DNA from 3 places in the Butyricicoccus intestinisimiae genome. Region 1 is predicted to be linked to each of the others. Evidence: riboswitches for the same ligand, from Rfam matches in the RefSeq annotation. Region 1 holds a riboswitch; each other region holds the start of a gene.

The links. A riboswitch is a leader RNA that binds a small molecule or an ion and turns the genes downstream of it on or off. The one in region 1 is predicted to bind thiamine pyrophosphate.
Region 2: another riboswitch for thiamine pyrophosphate. It lies ahead of thiC (phosphomethylpyrimidine synthase ThiC); the one in region 1 lies ahead of thiS (sulfur carrier protein ThiS).
Region 3: another riboswitch for thiamine pyrophosphate. It lies ahead of thiD (bifunctional hydroxymethylpyrimidine kinase/phosphomethylpyrimidine kinase); the one in region 1 lies ahead of thiS (sulfur carrier protein ThiS).

What each region holds. Positions count from the first base shown of each region.
Region 1 is NZ_JAHLQI010000006.1:4,389-10,386, reverse strand. It holds gene scfB (thioether cross-link-forming SCIFF peptide maturase) at 1-979, opposite strand, end outside; gene scfA (six-cysteine ranthipeptide SCIFF) at 1,057-1,200, opposite strand; gene KQI75_RS10600 (hypothetical protein) at 1,239-1,637, opposite strand; gene yajC (preprotein translocase subunit YajC) at 1,702-2,013, opposite strand; gene KQI75_RS10590 (YbhB/YbcL family Raf kinase inhibitor-like protein) at 2,171-2,671, shown strand; gene KQI75_RS10585 (aldose 1-epimerase family protein) at 2,719-3,603, opposite strand; TPP riboswitch at 3,772-3,881, shown strand; gene thiS (sulfur carrier protein ThiS) at 3,976-4,170, shown strand; gene thiF (sulfur carrier protein ThiS adenylyltransferase ThiF) at 4,172-4,981, shown strand; gene KQI75_RS10570 (thiazole synthase) at 5,032-5,796, shown strand; gene thiH (2-iminoacetate synthase ThiH) at 5,809-5,998, shown strand, end outside.
Region 2 is NZ_JAHLQI010000003.1:164,344-170,341, reverse strand. It holds gene KQI75_RS07335 (phospho-sugar mutase) at 1-1,338, shown strand, start outside; gene KQI75_RS07330 (hypothetical protein) at 2,148-2,486, opposite strand; gene KQI75_RS13765 (helix-turn-helix domain-containing protein) at 2,485-2,808, shown strand; gene KQI75_RS07320 (helix-turn-helix domain-containing protein) at 2,805-3,014, shown strand; gene thiC (phosphomethylpyrimidine synthase ThiC) at 3,188-4,501, opposite strand; TPP riboswitch at 4,592-4,707, opposite strand; gene rpsO (30S ribosomal protein S15) at 5,450-5,716, shown strand; gene KQI75_RS07305 (polyribonucleotide nucleotidyltransferase) at 5,912-5,998, shown strand, end outside.
Region 3 is NZ_JAHLQI010000001.1:536,365-542,362, forward strand. It holds gene KQI75_RS02745 (ABC transporter ATP-binding protein) at 1-1,510, opposite strand, end outside; gene KQI75_RS02750 (ECF transporter S component) at 1,514-2,116, opposite strand; gene thiD (bifunctional hydroxymethylpyrimidine kinase/phosphomethylpyrimidine kinase) at 2,150-2,941, opposite strand; TPP riboswitch at 3,069-3,174, opposite strand; gene KQI75_RS02760 (BglG family transcription antiterminator) at 3,249-5,321, opposite strand; gene KQI75_RS02765 (HPr family phosphocarrier protein) at 5,692-5,949, shown strand.

The DNA.
Region 1 (5,998 bases):
TGAAGCTTTTGCCTTCCTTGCGGCGCTGCTGCATGATGTCAACCAGCTTTTCGTACTCCTCGCCGATGCGCGGCAGATCCTTCTCGCTGATGTCGTATCCGGTTCCCGGCTCACTGGTTACCGGCTCAACCGACAGCTGGTCAAAGCCTTCGTCCGCGATGGCCAACACGTCATTGGTAAAGTCCAGATTTTTGCTGGTAAATGTGCCGCGGACATAATAATCCTTGTCCTTGCTGCGCTGAGAAACCAGCTTCTTGAACTTTGGAACAATGACATCATAGCTGCCGCAGCCGCCTGCGGTCGGGCGCATCTCATCGTTGATGCACTTTCTGCCGTCCAAAGACAGCACGCAGTTGTCCATGTTCTCGTTGATATAATCAATCTTTTCGTCATCCAGCATCAGGCCGTTGGTCGTGATGGTGAAGCGGAATTTCTTGTTCTTTTCTTCTTCCAGAGAACGCGCATATGCCACCGTCTTTTTCACGGTATCCCAAGCCATGAGCGGCTCGCCGCCGAAGAAATCCACCTCGATATTTCGGCGTCCGCGGGACTTCTCAATGACAAAGTCAATCGCCTTCTTTGCCACATCAAAATCCATGGTCATGCGCTTGCCCATGCCAAAATCGCCGGTCTCTGCAAAGCAGTACTTACAGCGCAGATTGCAGTCATGCGACACATGCAGACACAGTGCCTTGATCGGTGCACCGGTCGGAATCGCTGCCGCAATGTTGATATAATCATCATCCGCAAACAGATAACCGCTCTGCTCCAGCTCATACAGCTCGTGATACGCTTCCTGCAGCTGCTCCTCGGTAAATCGGTCGGACAGACTGCGCAAAATATCCTCCGGACATGTTTCCGTCATGCCCGGCGCAACAACAGCAGACAGCGCATATGCCGCATCATCCACCACGTGAACCGATCCACTGTTAATATCCATCAGGATATTGACACCCTTCATGGAAAAACGATGTATCATAATCAAATAACTCCTATGAAAAAATTTCGGGACTGACGCGTGTCAGTCCCGAGCCTGTGTATTCTGTCAAATCCGACTTACTTCTCGTGCTCGCACTTCTGGTTTGCAACGGTGCAGGAAGTCTTGCATGCAGACTGGCAGGAGGTCTGGCATTCGCCACAGCCGCCCTTTGCAGCAGTCTCCTTAAATGTGCAGGTGTTCAGAGTCTTAATGTGAGACATAATCAATTGCTCCTTTCATGTTAAAATATTAGGCGCAGTTATCTGCGCCGTTTTTTCGTTTTTGCAGCCGCTCCCAGAATCGCTCCGGTCAGCGAGCTTGCGACGGCAATGCCGGAAATCATTCCGGCTGCCACTGCCTGAAACGCCGCCTCACGCAGCGTCAGACTCAGAAGAAACAGACAGCCCAGCAGAGAAAGCCCTGTCAGCATTCCCAGCACAAACCGGTTTGCGGGCGCACGCCGCGCGCTCCAGCCTGCGGTGAGCATCGTCCCCGCGGCAAACGGGAGACAAACCGCCAGCGGCTTCATCTGCAGCCCTATGGTTCCGGCCGACAGCAGGCACGCGCCCGCCAGCAGTCCGCCAAAGGTCATCAGCAATCCAAGCAGCACAGGTGCCGCCCAGAAAACCGCGTTGTCTGTCGATTCTGTATGTTTCATGTATGTTCCTCCTCGCGCAGCTGTTTGCACTATGCTACGCGGAGAGAGCATCCATCATGCATACTTACGCCTTCTGCTCCTCCTGTTCGGTGGTAACGGCACGAATCGCCCACTTCTTGAAGCGCATACGAGTGCCACCGCTGGTTTCCAGTACCAGCTCATCTTCATCGATCTTTACGACCTTACCGACGATACCGCCAATGGTGCAGATATGATCGCCGACTACCAGGCTGTCACGCATGGCCTTATCCTTCTTCTCCTGTTTCTTCTGCGGACGAATCAGCAGGAAATAGAACAGGACAATCAGCAGGACAATCGGAAGCACAGATGCATACGCACCTGCACTCGGCATTGCTGTATCCAGTAAAAAGTTCATAGGATTACACCTCCCATCGAAATACAATACTACAATTATACCCAATCGAAAGAGAAAATACAAGCATTTTTCCCTTATTCCCATAAGATTTGTTTACAGCCAGCCTGGAATGCTGGTATAATAAAAGTGAAACCTAAGGAACAGGAGGTCTTTTCCTATGAAAGTAACAAGTACGGGTATCGCAAACGGCTACTGGGAGGATCGCTTCGGCAAGTTCGGCACGGAGCTTTCCGCAGAGGGCACGCCGCTGCGTTCGATTCCATTCAAAATCGAGGACGCGCCAGAAGGCACGGTCAGCTTTGCTGTCGTTCTGGACGATGTGGATGCCATTCCGGTATGCGGCTTTACATGGATTCACTGGGCACTGTGCGATCTGACCGTCACCGAGCTGCCGGAAGACGCCAGCCGGCACGATCCTTCTTTGATTCAGGGCTGCACCAGCTTCCACAGCGTGGCATCCGACGAGTCCATCGAAGAAGCGTCGCGCTACGGCGGCATGGCGCCTCCGGACAAGGAGCATCAGTACGATCTGTCCGTCTACGCGCTGGACTGCAAGTTGAATCTGAAGCCAGGCTTCTATCTCAACGAACTGATCCACGGTCTGCGCGGCCATGTGCTGTCGCACACCCGCCTGTCCGCCATGTATCGCGCCAAGTAAACCGTTTTGATTGTTCAGCAGGAACTGCCCGTGCAGTTCCTGCTTTTTTATTCCTCAATCGTGGTTTCAAACGTCAGCGTTTCGCTGCTCTTTGGTGCGAGCTTGCGCACGCCGACCTTATTTTCCAACGCATGATCCAGATAATTTGCATCCGGCAGCGTGCTCCACGGCTCGATGCAGACGTAGTTTGTGTCAGAGCCGGTATATTTGCTCCAAATGCCCAAATATGGGAAATCATCAAATTTCATAGAAATGACATGGTTTGATTTTTTGCTGCGGATGCTGACCTCGCGCCGAACGCAGTCATCCAAAATCAGCGCATCCAGCTCAAACAGCCCGCCGGACAAAAACAGCTTGCCGTCCTGCAGCGGTACCGTGCGCTTGTTCTTGGTAATCATAAGGCTCTCATCATTGATGAGCGGATAAATCGCATCACCGGAGCCAAAATCCAGGTAATAATCTTCCATGATTTCGTCAGGTTCCAACGCAACGTTATACGCATCGTGCCCGCCGACTTCATAGTACATCTCGGTATCGCCATGATTGGCCGTGATGTGCTGTTTTTGCAGCGTATTTCCCTCCAGCACATACCGAACGGTAAACGCAAAATCAAATGGATACATCGGTTTGGTATATTCATTTGGCATCAGCGTAAATGCCAGCGTGGTATCTGTCTGCTCGGTGCAGGCAAATTCCAAATCTCTGCCAAAGCCGTGCTGGGTGATGTGATATTCTTTTCCGCCGACTGTATACGTTTTGTCTTTGAGACGGCCGACAATCGGAAACAGCACCGGCGCGTGCCGCGCCCAAACATGCGGGTCTGCCTGCCAGACATATTCTATGCCGGTCTTTTTCGAACGCATCGAGCACAGCTCGGCGCCCTTGCTGTCGATGCTGACGGAAAATTTTTCATTTTCAATCGTGTACGTCATAGTTTCTCCTTTTCCACAAAAAATACCCATTTTCCTAGGTTCAGTTTAACATTTTTGCGCATATTCGTCAACCGATGCCCAGATGTCTTTGTGAACCGCTGTGAAAAAAAATGATTGACAAGTTGGTTTCTCTGTCGTATAATGCTCACGAAAAGACAATTGAAGACTTTGTTCGAACTGGGGACCCGCGCGAAGCGGTTGAGAGTGGAGATATTGCCTCCTTACTCATTGAACCTGTCCGGTTAGTACCGACGTAGGGAGTTTCGAGGTTATTTACTAGTTTTGAACAAGATCAGCACCTGTAAGACCACGACTTCCAAAGTCGATGGTCTTTTTTCATGTCTATCTTGCAGCAAAAGGAGGAATAACCCCATGAAAGTAAACGGCAACACGGTTTCTGCGACCGAGGGTATGACAGTTCGCACCCTTCTGGAACAAGAGGGCTACCCGCTCACCCGTATTGCGGTTGAAGTAAACGGCGCCATTGTCCCGAAAGCACAGTACGACACCTTTGCACTGCACGACGCAGACGCAGTGGAAATCGTATGCTTTGTAGGAGGCGGCTGATATGCTTCACATCATTTGCAACGGAAAGCCGGTACAATTGCCCGACGGCATCGGTCTGCAGGACGCAGCAAACCAGCTGCAGCCGACCGCCTCCGTCACCATTCGCAATGGATTTCAGACCAGTGAAAACTGTATCTTAGCGGACGGCGACAGCATCACCCTGATTGAAAAAGGCGTGCTGCCGCCGCGCGATGTACTGGAACACATGATGGCGGCGCGGCATTCGCCAAAAGTGCACGAAACCGTGCGCCGCGCCCGCGTCGGCATCGCCGGTCTCGGCGGACTTGGCTCCAATATCGCCGCTATGCTCGCGCGTACCGGTGTCGGTCAGCTCGTGCTCGCAGATTTCGACATTGTCGAGCCGAGCAATCTCAACCGGCAAAATTATTTTGTCTCCCATCTTGGTCAGTACAAAACCGAGGCGACCGCCTCTCTGATTCATCAGATCAATCCGTTCATCTCGGTAGAAACACATACTGTCCGCATCACTGCGGAAAACGCGATGGATCTGTTTGCAGACTGTGATGTGGTATGCGAAGCGTTTGACAATCCGGTTTGCAAGGCGGAACTGGTTTCCACCTTGCTCAGCGAGTCTGAAACCATTCGCATTGTATCCGGCTCCGGCATGGCGGGCTACGGCTCGTCCAACACCATCGTCACCCGCAAGCGCATGTCTCGCTTATATGTCTGCGGCGATGGCGAAACTGCCGCCGCAAACGGCATCGGTCTGATGTCCCCGCGCGTCACCGTCTGCGCCGGACATGAGGCAAATATGGTTCTTCGTCTGCTGCTCGGCATCGAAGAACCGTAAGCTCATTGATTTTTTATATTTTTTATTGAAACAAAGGAGAACTTTTTATCATGGCTGATACATTTACCCTTGGCGGACACGAATTTACTTCCCGCTTTATTCTCGGTTCCGGCAAATACTCTCTGGATCTCATCAAGGCAGCTGTAGAATACGCCGGTGCGCAGATTGTCACGCTGGCACTGCGCCGTGCAACGCTCGGCAGCATTGACAACATTCTGGATTACATTCCGGAAGGCGTCACCCTTCTGCCGAACACCTCCGGTGCCCGCAATGCAGAAGAAGCTGTCCGCATTGCTCGTCTGGCTCGCGAAGTCGGCTGCGGCAATTTTATTAAAATTGAATGTATTCACGAGTCCAAGTATCTGCTGCCGGACAACTATGAGACCATCAAGGCAACCGAAATTTTGGCAAAGGAAGGCTTTGTCGTTCTGCCGTACATGTATCCGGATCTCAACGCAGCGCGTGATCTCGTCAATGCCGGAGCCGCTGCTGTTATGCCGCTCGGCGCACCGATTGGCACCAACAAGGGTCTTGTCACCAAGGAATTCATTCAGATTCTCGTAGACGAGATTGATCTGCCGATTATTGTAGACGCAGGCATCGGCAAGCCGAGTCAGGCATGTGAGGCAATGGAAATGGGCTGCGCTGCTGTCATGTCCAACACCGCCATTGCAACGGCAGGTGATATTCCGGCAATGGCTGGCGCATTCAAGCAGGCCATTGAGGCAGGCCGCACCGCTTATCTGTCCGGCATGGGCCGCATTCTGGAAAAGGCATCTGCTTCTTCCCCGCTGACCGGTTTTCTGGCAGACTAAGGAGGAACAGACATGAGCGAAGTTATCAACGCAAAATATATCACCCGTGAGACCAATCACATGGAATATCAGCCGGGCATGGAAATTGTGCCGGGCAACATCATGGAGCAGGTGCTCGAAGCGCGCGAAGGCTATGATGAAACCAAATATACCGCTGCCGATGTCATCCGCGCCCTGTCCAAGGACGTGCTGACACCGGAGG
Region 2 (5,998 bases), on a different contig from region 1:
GCGGTTCGTACATATGGCACCCTTGCAGGCGTTATGGTCACTGCATCCCACAACCCGAAGGAGTACAACGGCTACAAGGTTTACTGGGAGGACGGCGCACAGCTGCCGCCGAAGGAAGCTGACGTTGTGGCAAAGGAAATGGACGCGCTGGACATGTTTACTGATGTCAAGACCATGGATCATCAGGAAGCCATTGACAAGGGTTTGATTAAGATTATCGGACCGGAATCCGATGAGATTTACCTGCGTCAGATTCAGAAGATGAGCATCAATCCGGACTGCATCGCACAGGTTGCCGATGACTTCAAGATTATTTACACGCCGTTCCACGGTGCGGGCTACAAGCTGGTTCCGGAAATCCTCAAGCGCATCGGCTACAAGCACGTGATTTGTGTGCCGGAGCAGATGGTCATTGACGGCAACTTCCCGACCGTAAAGTCTCCGAATCCGGAGAACAAGGAAGGCTTTAATCTGGCTATCGAGATGGCAAAGCAGCAGGGTGTTGACCTGATTATCGGCACGGATCCGGACTCCGACCGCTGCGGCACCGTGCTCAAGAGCAGCACCGGTGACTATGTCACGCTGAGCGGCAACCAGATGGGCGTGCTGCTGATTGACTACATCATCACGGCAAAGAAGCTGACCAACACCATGCCGCCGCATCCGGCAGTGCTCAAGTCTGTTGTTTCTACCGAAATGGCACGCAAGGTTGCCAACGACAACGGCGTTGCTTGCTTTGATACGTTTACCGGCTTCAAGTTCCTGGCGGAGAAGATCAAGGAATTCGAAGCAACCGGTTCGCATCAGTACCTGTTCGCCTTTGAGGAGTCTTATGGCTACCTGTGCGGCGACCATGCCCGCGACAAGGACGCTGTCATTGCATCCATGCTGATTGCAGAGATGGCTGCTTATTACCGCACCAAGGGCATGACCCTGTACGATGCAATGCAGGACATGTACAAGCGTTACGGCTATTATGCAGAAGAAACCCTGTCCATCGTGATGCCGGGCGTATCCGGTCTGACCCGCATGGCAGAGCTGATGAAGGAGCTGCGTGAGACCCCGCTCAAGGAAGTTGGCGGAACCGCAGTAAAGGACGTTCGCGATTTGCAGTCCGGCATCCAGACCGAGCTGGCAACTGGCGCACAGACCGAAGTAGAGCTGAAGGGCCAGAACGTTCTGTATTACGATCTGGAGGACGGCACGAGCTTCATCATCCGTCCGTCTGGCACCGAGCCGAAGGTCAAGGTTTACATCATGGCAAACGGCAAGGAAAAGGCAGAAGTAGACGCAAAGATTGAAAAGTACGCGGCTGCTGCAAAGGAAATCGTGAAGTAATTTCGCATAGACAAATGAATCCCTCCGGAAAATGCTCCGGAGGGATTTTTTGTCTTACGCGCAATCCAAACTTGTCTCTCCCTCTGGGAGAGATGTCGCGCAGCGACAGAGAGGGCAGGCTCCCTTGTGAGGGAGTTGGATTGCCGCAGGCAAAGACTGAGGGAGCAGCCGACGAACCCTGACGAATCAGGGTATCTCTCATACGAATTTGTCAGCGCCTTGCCCTCTCAGTCATTTGCCATGCAAATGCCAGCTCTCCCAAAGGGAGAGCCAAGAAGCCGGAGCGAACCGCACACCTGACGAACCAAGTTGACTTGCATACAGACTTGTTCGCGTGCTGCTCCTTCCGTCACGGCTTGTGCCGCGCCACCTTCCTCAGAGAGGAAGGCTTTGGTTTTGCGCGCAAACCAACTTGTCTCTCCCTCTGGGAGAGATGTCGCGCAGCGACAGAGAGGGCAGGCTCCCTTGTGAGGGAGCTGGATTTGCCGCAGGCAAAGACTGAGGGAGCAGCCGACTAACCCTGACGAATCAGGGTATCTCTCATACGAATTTGTCAGCGCCTTGCCCTCTCAGTCATTTGCTTCGCAAATGCCAGCTCTCCCAAAGGGAGAGCCAAGAAGCCGGAGCGAACCGCACACCTGACGAACCAAGTTGACTTGCATACAGACTTGCTCACGTGCTGCTCCTTCCGTCACGGCTTGCGCCGCGCCACCTTCCTCAGAGAGGAAGGCTTTGGTTTTGCGCGCAGACCAACTTGTCTCTCCCTCTGGGAGAGATGTCGCGCAGCGACAGAGAGGGCTGTGTTGAGATTAAATAAAGTCAAACCAGAAGGTCAGCTGCACCGCGTTGTCAACATCTGCGGGGCTGTTCGCGCCGGTGTCTACAGATGCTCGTATCGTCACCTCATCTGCGACGTCTGCTAGATGCTGCATAGCTTGTTTCGTTGCGCCCTTGAAGCTCAAAACATCGCAGATGAAGGTAATCCAGCCCGCGTGGTCGTCGGTATCCATGAACAGGTTCGCGCCGATTTCCCGTGCGAGAGATTGACAGGACGCAGATAACTGCGTGAACGACTGGAACTTTTCCGTGTTTTGGATGTCTGACTCAGGCTTGTTCGCGTCGGAATAATAGTATTTTTCTACTCGCATGAAGATCCCTCCGGCTTTGTCATTTGATACCAATATTATACTTACATTTTTCAGTATATTCAAGTATCTCTTTTCCTACGATAATAAGACATATATCGTGGGAGGAGGTGCCGGTTTGGTTGATTACAGTCCGCTATGGGCAACAATGAAGCAAAAACAGATTACAACATATACGTTAATCACAAAATACGGCATTAATACCCGAACGATTTTTAATTTAAAACACAACAAAGGGATTACAGTCTATACATTGGAGAAGCTGTGCAACATCTTGCAATGTACGCCGAATGATGTTTTACGGTTTATCGATAGCAATTCATGAATAATTATTATAAAAGATTACGAGAATTGCGTGAAGATCATGATTTGACGCAAAAACAGGTGGCGGATTTTCTGGACATGAAACAGCCGCAGTATTGTCGATATGAGCGCGGTTTGCGCGATATACCGACAGATGTGCTGATTCGTCTGGCGAGATTTTATCAGACTTCGACGGATTATATTTTGGGATTGACGGACAATATGTGATTTAGTTTTTATTGCGCACAGACCCACTCGTCTCTCCCTCTGGGAGAGATGTCGCGCAGCGACAGAGAGGGCAGGCTTTCTTGGGAGAAATCGCGATGTAACACAAAAACCTCCCGTTTTTACACGGGAGGTTTTCGCATATATAGATGATATGAGAAGAAAAATAAAGAGGCTTACTTTTCGCTGGAGGAGAGCAGGGAGACATCCTTGCCTTCCAGAATATAGTTGGTGGTGCGCATTGCGCACATCTTGCCGCACATGGAGCAGGTGTGACGATCCTGAGGCGGCTTGGATTCGAAGTATTTGCGTGCTTTTTCCCCGTCAATGGCGAGGTCGAACATTTCGTCCCAGTCCAGACGGCGGCGCGCATCGCTCATCTTGTTGTCGATGTCGCGGGCGTGCGGGATGCCCTTTGCCATATCTGCGGCGTGCGCTGCGATTTTGGAGGCAATAATGCCTTCCTTTACGTCATTGACGTCCGGCAGACGCAGATGCTCTGCCGGTGTGACATAACACAGGAAGTCAGCACCGTATGTCGCTGCAATCGCACCGCCGATTGCGGAAGTGATATGGTCATAACCCGGAGCAATATCGGTTACGATTGGACCGAGAACATAGAACGGCGCACCGTGGCACAGACGCTTTTCAATTTCCATATTCGCCTTGATTTCATTGAGCACCATGTGGCCAGGACCTTCGATCATGACCTGTACGTTCTTTTCCCAAGCGCGCTTGGTCAGGATGCCCAGCTCAATCAGCTCGGTAATCTGGCTGGCATCTGTGGAGTCGTGGTTGGAACCCGGACGCATGGCATCACCCAAGCTGATGGTGACGTCATATTCGTGCAGAATGTCGCACAGCTCATCGAAATACTCGTAGAACGGGTTTTCGTTGCCGGTCATTTCCATCCATGCGAACAGCAGAGAGCCGCCGCGCGATACAATGTTGGTCAGACGCTTGGTCTGCTTGAAGGTATCAATGGTCTTGCGGTTGATGCCTGCGTGAATGGTCACAAAGTCTACGCCGGTCTTAGCGTGCGCTTCGACGACGCGCAGAAAATCCTTTGCTTCGATGCTCTTCAGATCTTTTTCCAGATAGCCAACGGCGTCATACATCGGAACCGTGCCGATCATCGCCGGAGACATATCAATCAGTTCCTGACGGAAGGTGTGGGTCTTGCCGTAATTGGACAGATCCATAATTGCCTCTGCGCCGTAATCAATGGACATGCGAACCTTTTTGAATTCCTCTTCATAATCATGACAGTCGCCGGAAATACCGAGATTGACGTTGATTTTGGTCTTCAGACCTTCGCCGATGCCTTCCGGAGACAAGGACGTGTGGTTGCGGTTCGCCGGAATGACGACAGTGCCGCGGGCAATGCGGTCGCGCAGAACTTCTGCGTCAATATTTTCCTTCTTTGCGACAACTTCCATCTGCGGGGTGATAATCCCCTGCTTGGCTGCTTCAATCTGTGTTTTGTACATGCTGATCCTCCTAAAAGAAACGTGGGAACAACGTAGGAAACAAAAAAATGCACTGATTTCGCAGGAAATCAATGCATATCTGGATTCAGTATCCGAAATACCTTTACTTCCTACAACGGTGTTAACCGACAGGTTCAAAGGGTCAGGTTTTAACCTTCTCAACTCGATGCCCGAACGGACATACGGTAGTTCCCCTGTAAATTGGTATTATTGTAGCAAAAATACGGAAGAATGTCAATGTAAAAAAGAGGAAATAGACAAATACAGCAGGAAAAATGCAAGAATGTATAAAAAAGGCAAAAGAAAAACACATGACATCCAGGCCGCACGATTGCACAGCCCCCGCCATGTGTTTTCATTTCAGAAAAGAGAAAAAGAGGAATCCGTGCGGAGAGCACGGAGAGTAGACACAGCACTGATTGCTCAGTGACTTGCCTGTTGTTGATGGATGTATTATAGCATTGCCTCATCTTCCTGAAAAGATACAAATTTCATGAAACAAATCACAGCCATCTGGCGGGCAACTGTGCAAGTATACAATGCGTGCAGGAAGCATTTTCTGCACATGCAGAAAATGCGGAGACTTGGATTGTGTTCGACGGAAAATGCAGGATTTCGCAAATACAGACTGCATGGAAAAATTGCAATTGGACGGTAAAAAAACAGCGGAAATTCGCAAAAAAACTTGTACAATCTGTATGAATGCGCTGCAAAATGAAACAAGACGCCTCGCGGCGGACGAAAAAAATGACATGTACAAAATACAGGAAAATTTTCCGAAAATTTTTACTTTACAAACGGCGTGCCGTGTGATATGATGCAGTAGTTAGCGTATCCCCCTCACTGAGCAGTCTGGATACCGGACACGTTTGACCGTGTCCTTACACCTGAGCCGCTGCCCGGTGTGCGGAAAGCTACAAACTATATTATATTATGAGGTGTCTAATTATGATCCGCAAAGAACAGAAGGCTGAAGTTATTGCTGCAAACCGTACCCACGAGACCGACACCGGTTCTCCGGAAGTACAGATCGCAATCCTGACCGAGCGCATCAAGCAGCTCACCGAGCATCTGAAGGAGCACAAGCACGACAACCATTCCCGTCGTGGCCTGCTGAAGATGGTTGGTCAGCGCCGCAACATGCTCGCTTACCTGAAGAAGAAGGACATCGAGCGTTACAGAGCTATCATCGCTAAGCTCGGCATCAGAAAGTAAGTACTTGTTCATGAGAGAGGAAGGCCGCACGCGCTGCGGTCGTCCTCTCTGCCCGTTTATGAAGGAATGGACTGGACGGCAATTCCTTGAGCAGTTGAAGGAAGTGTGGACGTGCTGCCACATCTGCTTCAAGTGCTTGAAGGACTGTCGGCCTTTCCGAAAAAACGAAGAATTTTATTAAGATAGGAGACAGTTATGACGACGATTACCCATAAGTCATTTGATGAAGCGCGCGTGTTTAAGACCACGTTCGCAGGCCGCGAGCTGACTGTTGAGACCGGC
Region 3 (5,998 bases), on a different contig from region 1:
GTATCAGTTTTTTTCCGCACATCTGGTAGCGAACGTCTGCATACGCCTCTGCCAGTCCGCGGTCATGCGTCGTCATAATGACAGTCAAACCGTCTTCCTTGACGCGCGCACAAACCTGATCCATCAGCGCGCGTGCCGAACGATAATCCTGTCCATATGTCGGTTCATCAAGCAGCAGCAGTTTTTGTCCGCCCGCCAGCACAGACAGCACAGCCAGTCTGCGCTGCTGTCCCTGACTGAGCATATACGGAGAAAACTTTTGATACTTGCGCAGCCCGCAGGTATCCAGCATGTCCAGTGCCCGCTGCTTGATTTGTTCCGGTGTTTCGCCGGCGTATCGGCGGCTCAGTCCATCCGCCACTTCTTCCGTCACGTTTTGCGTGATAAACTGATTGGATGGGTTCTGAAACGCGATGCCGACCTCATCGAAACACCCTTTTTGGTCAATAGAGCGCAGTTCGCGCACATATCCGTTTTCTACAATGACAATATCTCCCAGATAGTCGCGCTGCTTCAAAAACGTCATCATCAATGATGTTTTTCCGCAGCCGCTCGGTCCCAAAATTGCCGTAATGCAGCCATCCGGAAATATCGCATCCCCTTCGAACAGCAAACTATCCTGTTCCGCGACATTTCCTCTCAGACGGCGGCGTTTTTTCGGCTTTTGCGGAATTTCCGGCATGGTCACACGACTGAGACGCAGACCGTCCTCCGTTGATTTGACAACAAGCGGCGCTTTGCGCGTTTCCTGCCAAATGCCCGGATAGGCGACTCCCTGTTCCCGAAACAGTGGGCGCGCCTGCTCCAGTTCTTCCGCTGTCTGCGCTTCACAAAGTACTCGTCCGCCTTCGCCGAGCAGCAGAAAGCGATCCGCCGTATCCATCCAGTGATCCGCCATGTGGTCAATTGCTACGATTGTTTTGCCCTGTTCCCGACACATCCTGCGCAGCAATTTCATCATTTCCTGTACCGCATCCGGATCCAAATTAGCGAATGGTTCATCCAGCAAAATACACGACGCATCGAGCAGATGAATGCACGTCAGAACAGCACGCTGTTTTTCTCCGCCGGACAGGCTGAACAGCTTCCGATCCAGCAAATGCTCTGTTCCCATCACGCGTGCAGACAACTGTGCGCGCTCGCGCATGCGTTCCGCCGGCACACGGATATTTTCCATGCAAAAATATAGTTCCTCGCGCAGCGTTGCCATGCAGAACTGCAGATCCGGATTTTGGAACATCATAGAAATTTTCTCGGCGCGGTCACTCGGATTCAGCTCTTTCAGTGGTGTGCCGAACAGCTCAATCGAGCCTTTCGTCAAAAAGCCGCCGTTTTCCGGCAGCAATCCGCACAGAACTGCCGCCAGTGTGCTCTTTCCGCAGCCGCTGCTTCCCATCAGGACAGTGACTTCTCCCGCCGGAATGGTCAGCGATACGTTGTCAATCACCGGTTTGGATTTTTCAAAATAGCGAAACGTCAGGTTTTCACATACAATCGCAGCCTGTTTCATGAATTATTCCACTTCCTCCGGAAGATTCTGTTTCATGCCCAGTGCATAGCCGCGCAATACACCAGCCTTTGCCAGACCGTCGCCAATCAGCTTGGATACGACACCGGTAAAGAGTATCGAGCTGACAACGCGAATTGCCAGTGCTGCAATCAGAATCGGCAGTGCATATGCGCTGTAACCGTATGCGAAATATTCCGGAACGATAAACGTAAATACCGCACAAATAATCGAGCTGAGAATCATCGAAGACCAGCCGAACTTCTTATAACGGAAGATCGCAAAGCCGATCTCGCAACCCAGACCCTGACAAAAACCGGTAACCAGCGTCATCGGACCAAACATGCCGCCCATCATAACTTCAATGACTGCTGCCAGCATTTCTGCGATGATACCGACGCCGCGCTTCTGAATCACGTAGGTTGCAAAGGTTGCAGCCATAAACCAGATGCCATAAATAAACTGGTAGCCAAGTGCGCCCAGACCCATCGGCGTCAACGCCGCCGTCAGAGCGGCGCCCACGTAATCAGCACCCAAAAACAGGAACGAGAACAGGACGCCCACGATGGCAACCATCAAAATGTCTTTTAACTTCCACTTCATATCCATAATATATCTTGCTTACTCCCTGAATAAAATGATTTAATATGTGCCTTCCACTGCAAACGCGTGATTCATCGGACCACTGCCCTTGCCGAGATCCAGCATCGCCGCCAATGCGCCAGAAATATATCTCTTCGCGCAATCCACGGCGTCATCTAAATTCATGCCCTTTGCGAGATTGGATGCAATCGCGCTGGAAAGCGTGCAGCCAGTGCCGTGGGTGTTCGGGTTGTCGATGCGCTTTCCCTTGAACCACTGATAGCCGCCGTCTCGATACAGCAGATCGTTGGCGTCATTCATATTGTGTCCGCCCTTGCACAGTACCGCGCAGTGATAGGTCTCGCTAATCCATTTTGCCGCTGCAATCATATCCTCGGCGCTGGTGATCTTCTTGCCGAACAGCACTTCCGTCTCCGGAATATTCGGCGTGATGACAGTCGCCTTCGGAATCAGCTGCGTTTTCAACGTCTCAATGGCCTCATCGCTGATGAGCTTTGCGCCGCTTGTCGCAACCATAACCGGATCGACAACGACATTTTTGAGCTGATAGGTTTCAATGGTATCCGCGATGACTTGAATGAGTCCGCTGGAGGAAACCATGCCGATTTTTACGGCATCCGGCCAAATGTCCTCAATCACATCGGTCAGCTGTTCCCGCAAAAAGTCCGGAGTTACCTCCATGATACCTGTTACGCCGGTGGTATTCTGTGCAGTCAATGCGGTGATGGCGCTCATGGCATATACGCCATTGGCGGTCATCGTTTTAATGTCTGCTTGAATTCCAGCGCCTCCGCAGGAATCACTTCCTGCGATTGTCAATGCTGTTTTCATTGTGAACTTGTCTCCTTTCACAGTCATTGATTTTGTATAGCGGCGGAAGGTGGTGCCCCCAATCGACCGCTTAAAAACGAAACGACAAGATTTTTTCAAAAAAAAACGCATTCGGTAACCCGATGCGCAAGTCAAAAAAACATCTTCCTACGTTGGCATTATCCAAATCAGGTTAAGGGTCAAGGCTTTCGCCTACTCTCAGCCTGCTCGCACAAGCTCCCCCGTTTCGTTCAATTTATTATATTCTCTTTGTCTCTTTCCGTCAAGAAAAAACTGTTGCCCGAAGGCAACAGTTTTTTTGTTCCCGCTATTCCGGCAAATGCTGCCGCACAATATTGGCATAGCATTGCAGCAAATCGCGCTCCAGACGCTGTGCAAACGCCGATTTTTCTCCACGCTGCATGTCCTGCAAATATTCTCTGCCGCGCAGCAATGCCGCACACGCTCTGTGCATCAGATACGCCGCCGCGCCCGTTGCATCCTTCTCCGGCACGAGCAGCACAAGACAGCCTTCGACAGCATCCTGCCCGTTCCACGCATACGGCATGTTTACCTGTAAGTATCCCATGCAGCAGTGTTTGACATATTCCGACTGACAGCAGAGAAACAACCTTCGATACGGCTGCAAATAGCTGTCCGCCTGATGCACCTGATGCACAAGCTGCTGCTCCAGCTGATTTGCCGCAATATCGTCCGAAATCATCATGCGCGCAGCATAATACGCCAACTCCTCCACATGCTGGATGCTTGGAATTTGATGCCACGGAATTTCTTCCGTCAGGCGCAGCATTTCATCACTGAATCGTGCAATAAATGCCGCATCTTTCCGCTGCGCCATGGGATGCTGCGCCGCCCGTATCTCCTGCTTTCGCTGAATCGCCATCGTCAGCGCCGCATCAATGCGGGTAAAATCCCGCCGATTGAGCAGCGTACTGACACGCACCACCGGATACGAAAGTGACAAATCAATGGTGGAAACAATCAAGTCAATGCCTTCACGCCGCAGCTGCCGTGTGTCAATGTCGATCGCGCTGACGATACGGTGCACAGCAATCCGAGGAAATCGGCGCGTAATTTCTGCCGCCAAGTGACTGGCGCCGCTCATGCCGACCGGACACACGACCACGGCGGAGATATTTTGCGATTTCTCCTGCATCCGCTCCATGGCCGCGCCCAAATGCATCGCAATATACGCACATTCTTCCGGCGGAACGCTGTCTATCTCTAAAATTTCCTTCAATACCGCGCAAGCATTGTCTGCCGCTGCATATAAAGTAGGATACAGCTCTATCATTTCCTGCGTCAGCGGGTTTTCAATCGGACTTCCCAGCCGCAGACGGCTGCATGTCGCTTGCAAATGGCTGTAAAGTCCTTCTAACAGCTGTTCATCCGCCTCAAAATGCAGCTGCAATTCGCGCTGTGCCGCACCGATGATGCGCTGCGCCAAATACAGCCGGTGCAGCTCTCCCGTCGCTGATGCAGCGAGATTTTGTTTCGGCATGGTGTCGCTGTTTGCAAAATACATGGCCAAAAATCCGATTTCCGCGGCATCCGGTGCAATCTCACTGTGTTCCCGCAGCATATCCGTCACATGCTCCGCCATAGCATATTCCGGAAGCCGTTGCAGTCGTTCCAGTTCTTCCCGCTCCAACTGCAGCGGATACCCCTGACGAATGCGCCGAAGCATCAGCCCCGCACACAGATATACGCGCAGAAAGCCTTCGTCTGTCAGGCAAATCTCCTGATAGCTTTGCGCCCGTCGCAAAATAGACAGCAGGCTGAGCTGTTCTTCCCGCGAAAGAACACGAAACAGCATCGGCGGCTCATTGCGCTCCGGCGCAGAGAAATAGATCATCACTGCATCTGCATGAAACGCCGCAATGTGTTCGATGCGCGCGCGCCGCCAATTTTTCTCTGTGCTTTCAATATATAAGCCTACACCGGTTTGTACATGCAGCGTGATTTGATACCGTGCCAGCCAATTCCGCACCCATGGCAGCTGCTTCTCCACGGCATCTCTGGAACAAAACAGCCGCTCGCTGATCTGTTCGATGGACAACACCCGTTTTGCATCGAGCAGCAGCTCCAACAGTTCCGCTTGCTGCGACAGGCTTTCCTGTCCGTGCACATTTCCCTGCAGTTCCAACAACAGATCGCGCTTGGCCTTCTCACTCGATTCCAGAAAAATACCGCTGCCCGCGCGGGACTGCATGAGACAATTCCGCGCTTTCATCCAGTCGCGCACTTCCGGAAGCGCTCGCTGGATGGTTCGCTTGCTCAAATGCATTTGTTCGGACAATTCCGCCAATGTGAGCGGGCATCCTGCCGGCTGTTCCAGCAGCAGAATGCTCAATTGTTTCGCTCGCTGTGACAGCTCCATGTTCTTCCCACCTTTCTTCCCGCCACCCTGTTTGTTAAATTATTGACAAATCCTGATGGCTTCGTGATTATTTGCAAGAAAGATACCACATTTTCTCAATTTTGTCCAGAATTGACGGAAATTTTTCTTTTGTTATTTTTTTAACAAATCATCTCATTTTTCTCCCGTGTGCTGTGTATATTCTACATGTACCACTTGCTTTACGCCGCTATTTCTCGATATTTTGCACATGTTTTTGCCGTGTCCACATGCATGACGCCAAATTTCCGCCAGAAATCCACTTGTTTCACCCCTGTTTTGACGTCATACTTGTAGTCACAAAAGATAAATCAACAAAAACAAACTACCAAAGAAAGAGGTGCCAATCCAAATGATTACCATTGAACATACAGTGTCCGAGTCGGTATTCGTTCATGCACAGGTTGCTGCGGAGCTGACACAGAAAATTAAGCCGTTATCTTCTACCGTTCGTCTGGTAAAGGACAACGCATCCGTTGACGCCAACAGCATCTTGTCCATCATCGGCATGGCCATCAAGGGCGGAGATCATATTTCCTTCGTCCTCTCCGGCGACAGCGAAAAGCAGGACGCAAAAACGCTCTCTGCATATCTCAGCGAAAAGCTGTAAATTTAGCCTAACCATTTCACTATATCATCATACTCACTCACACGAATGC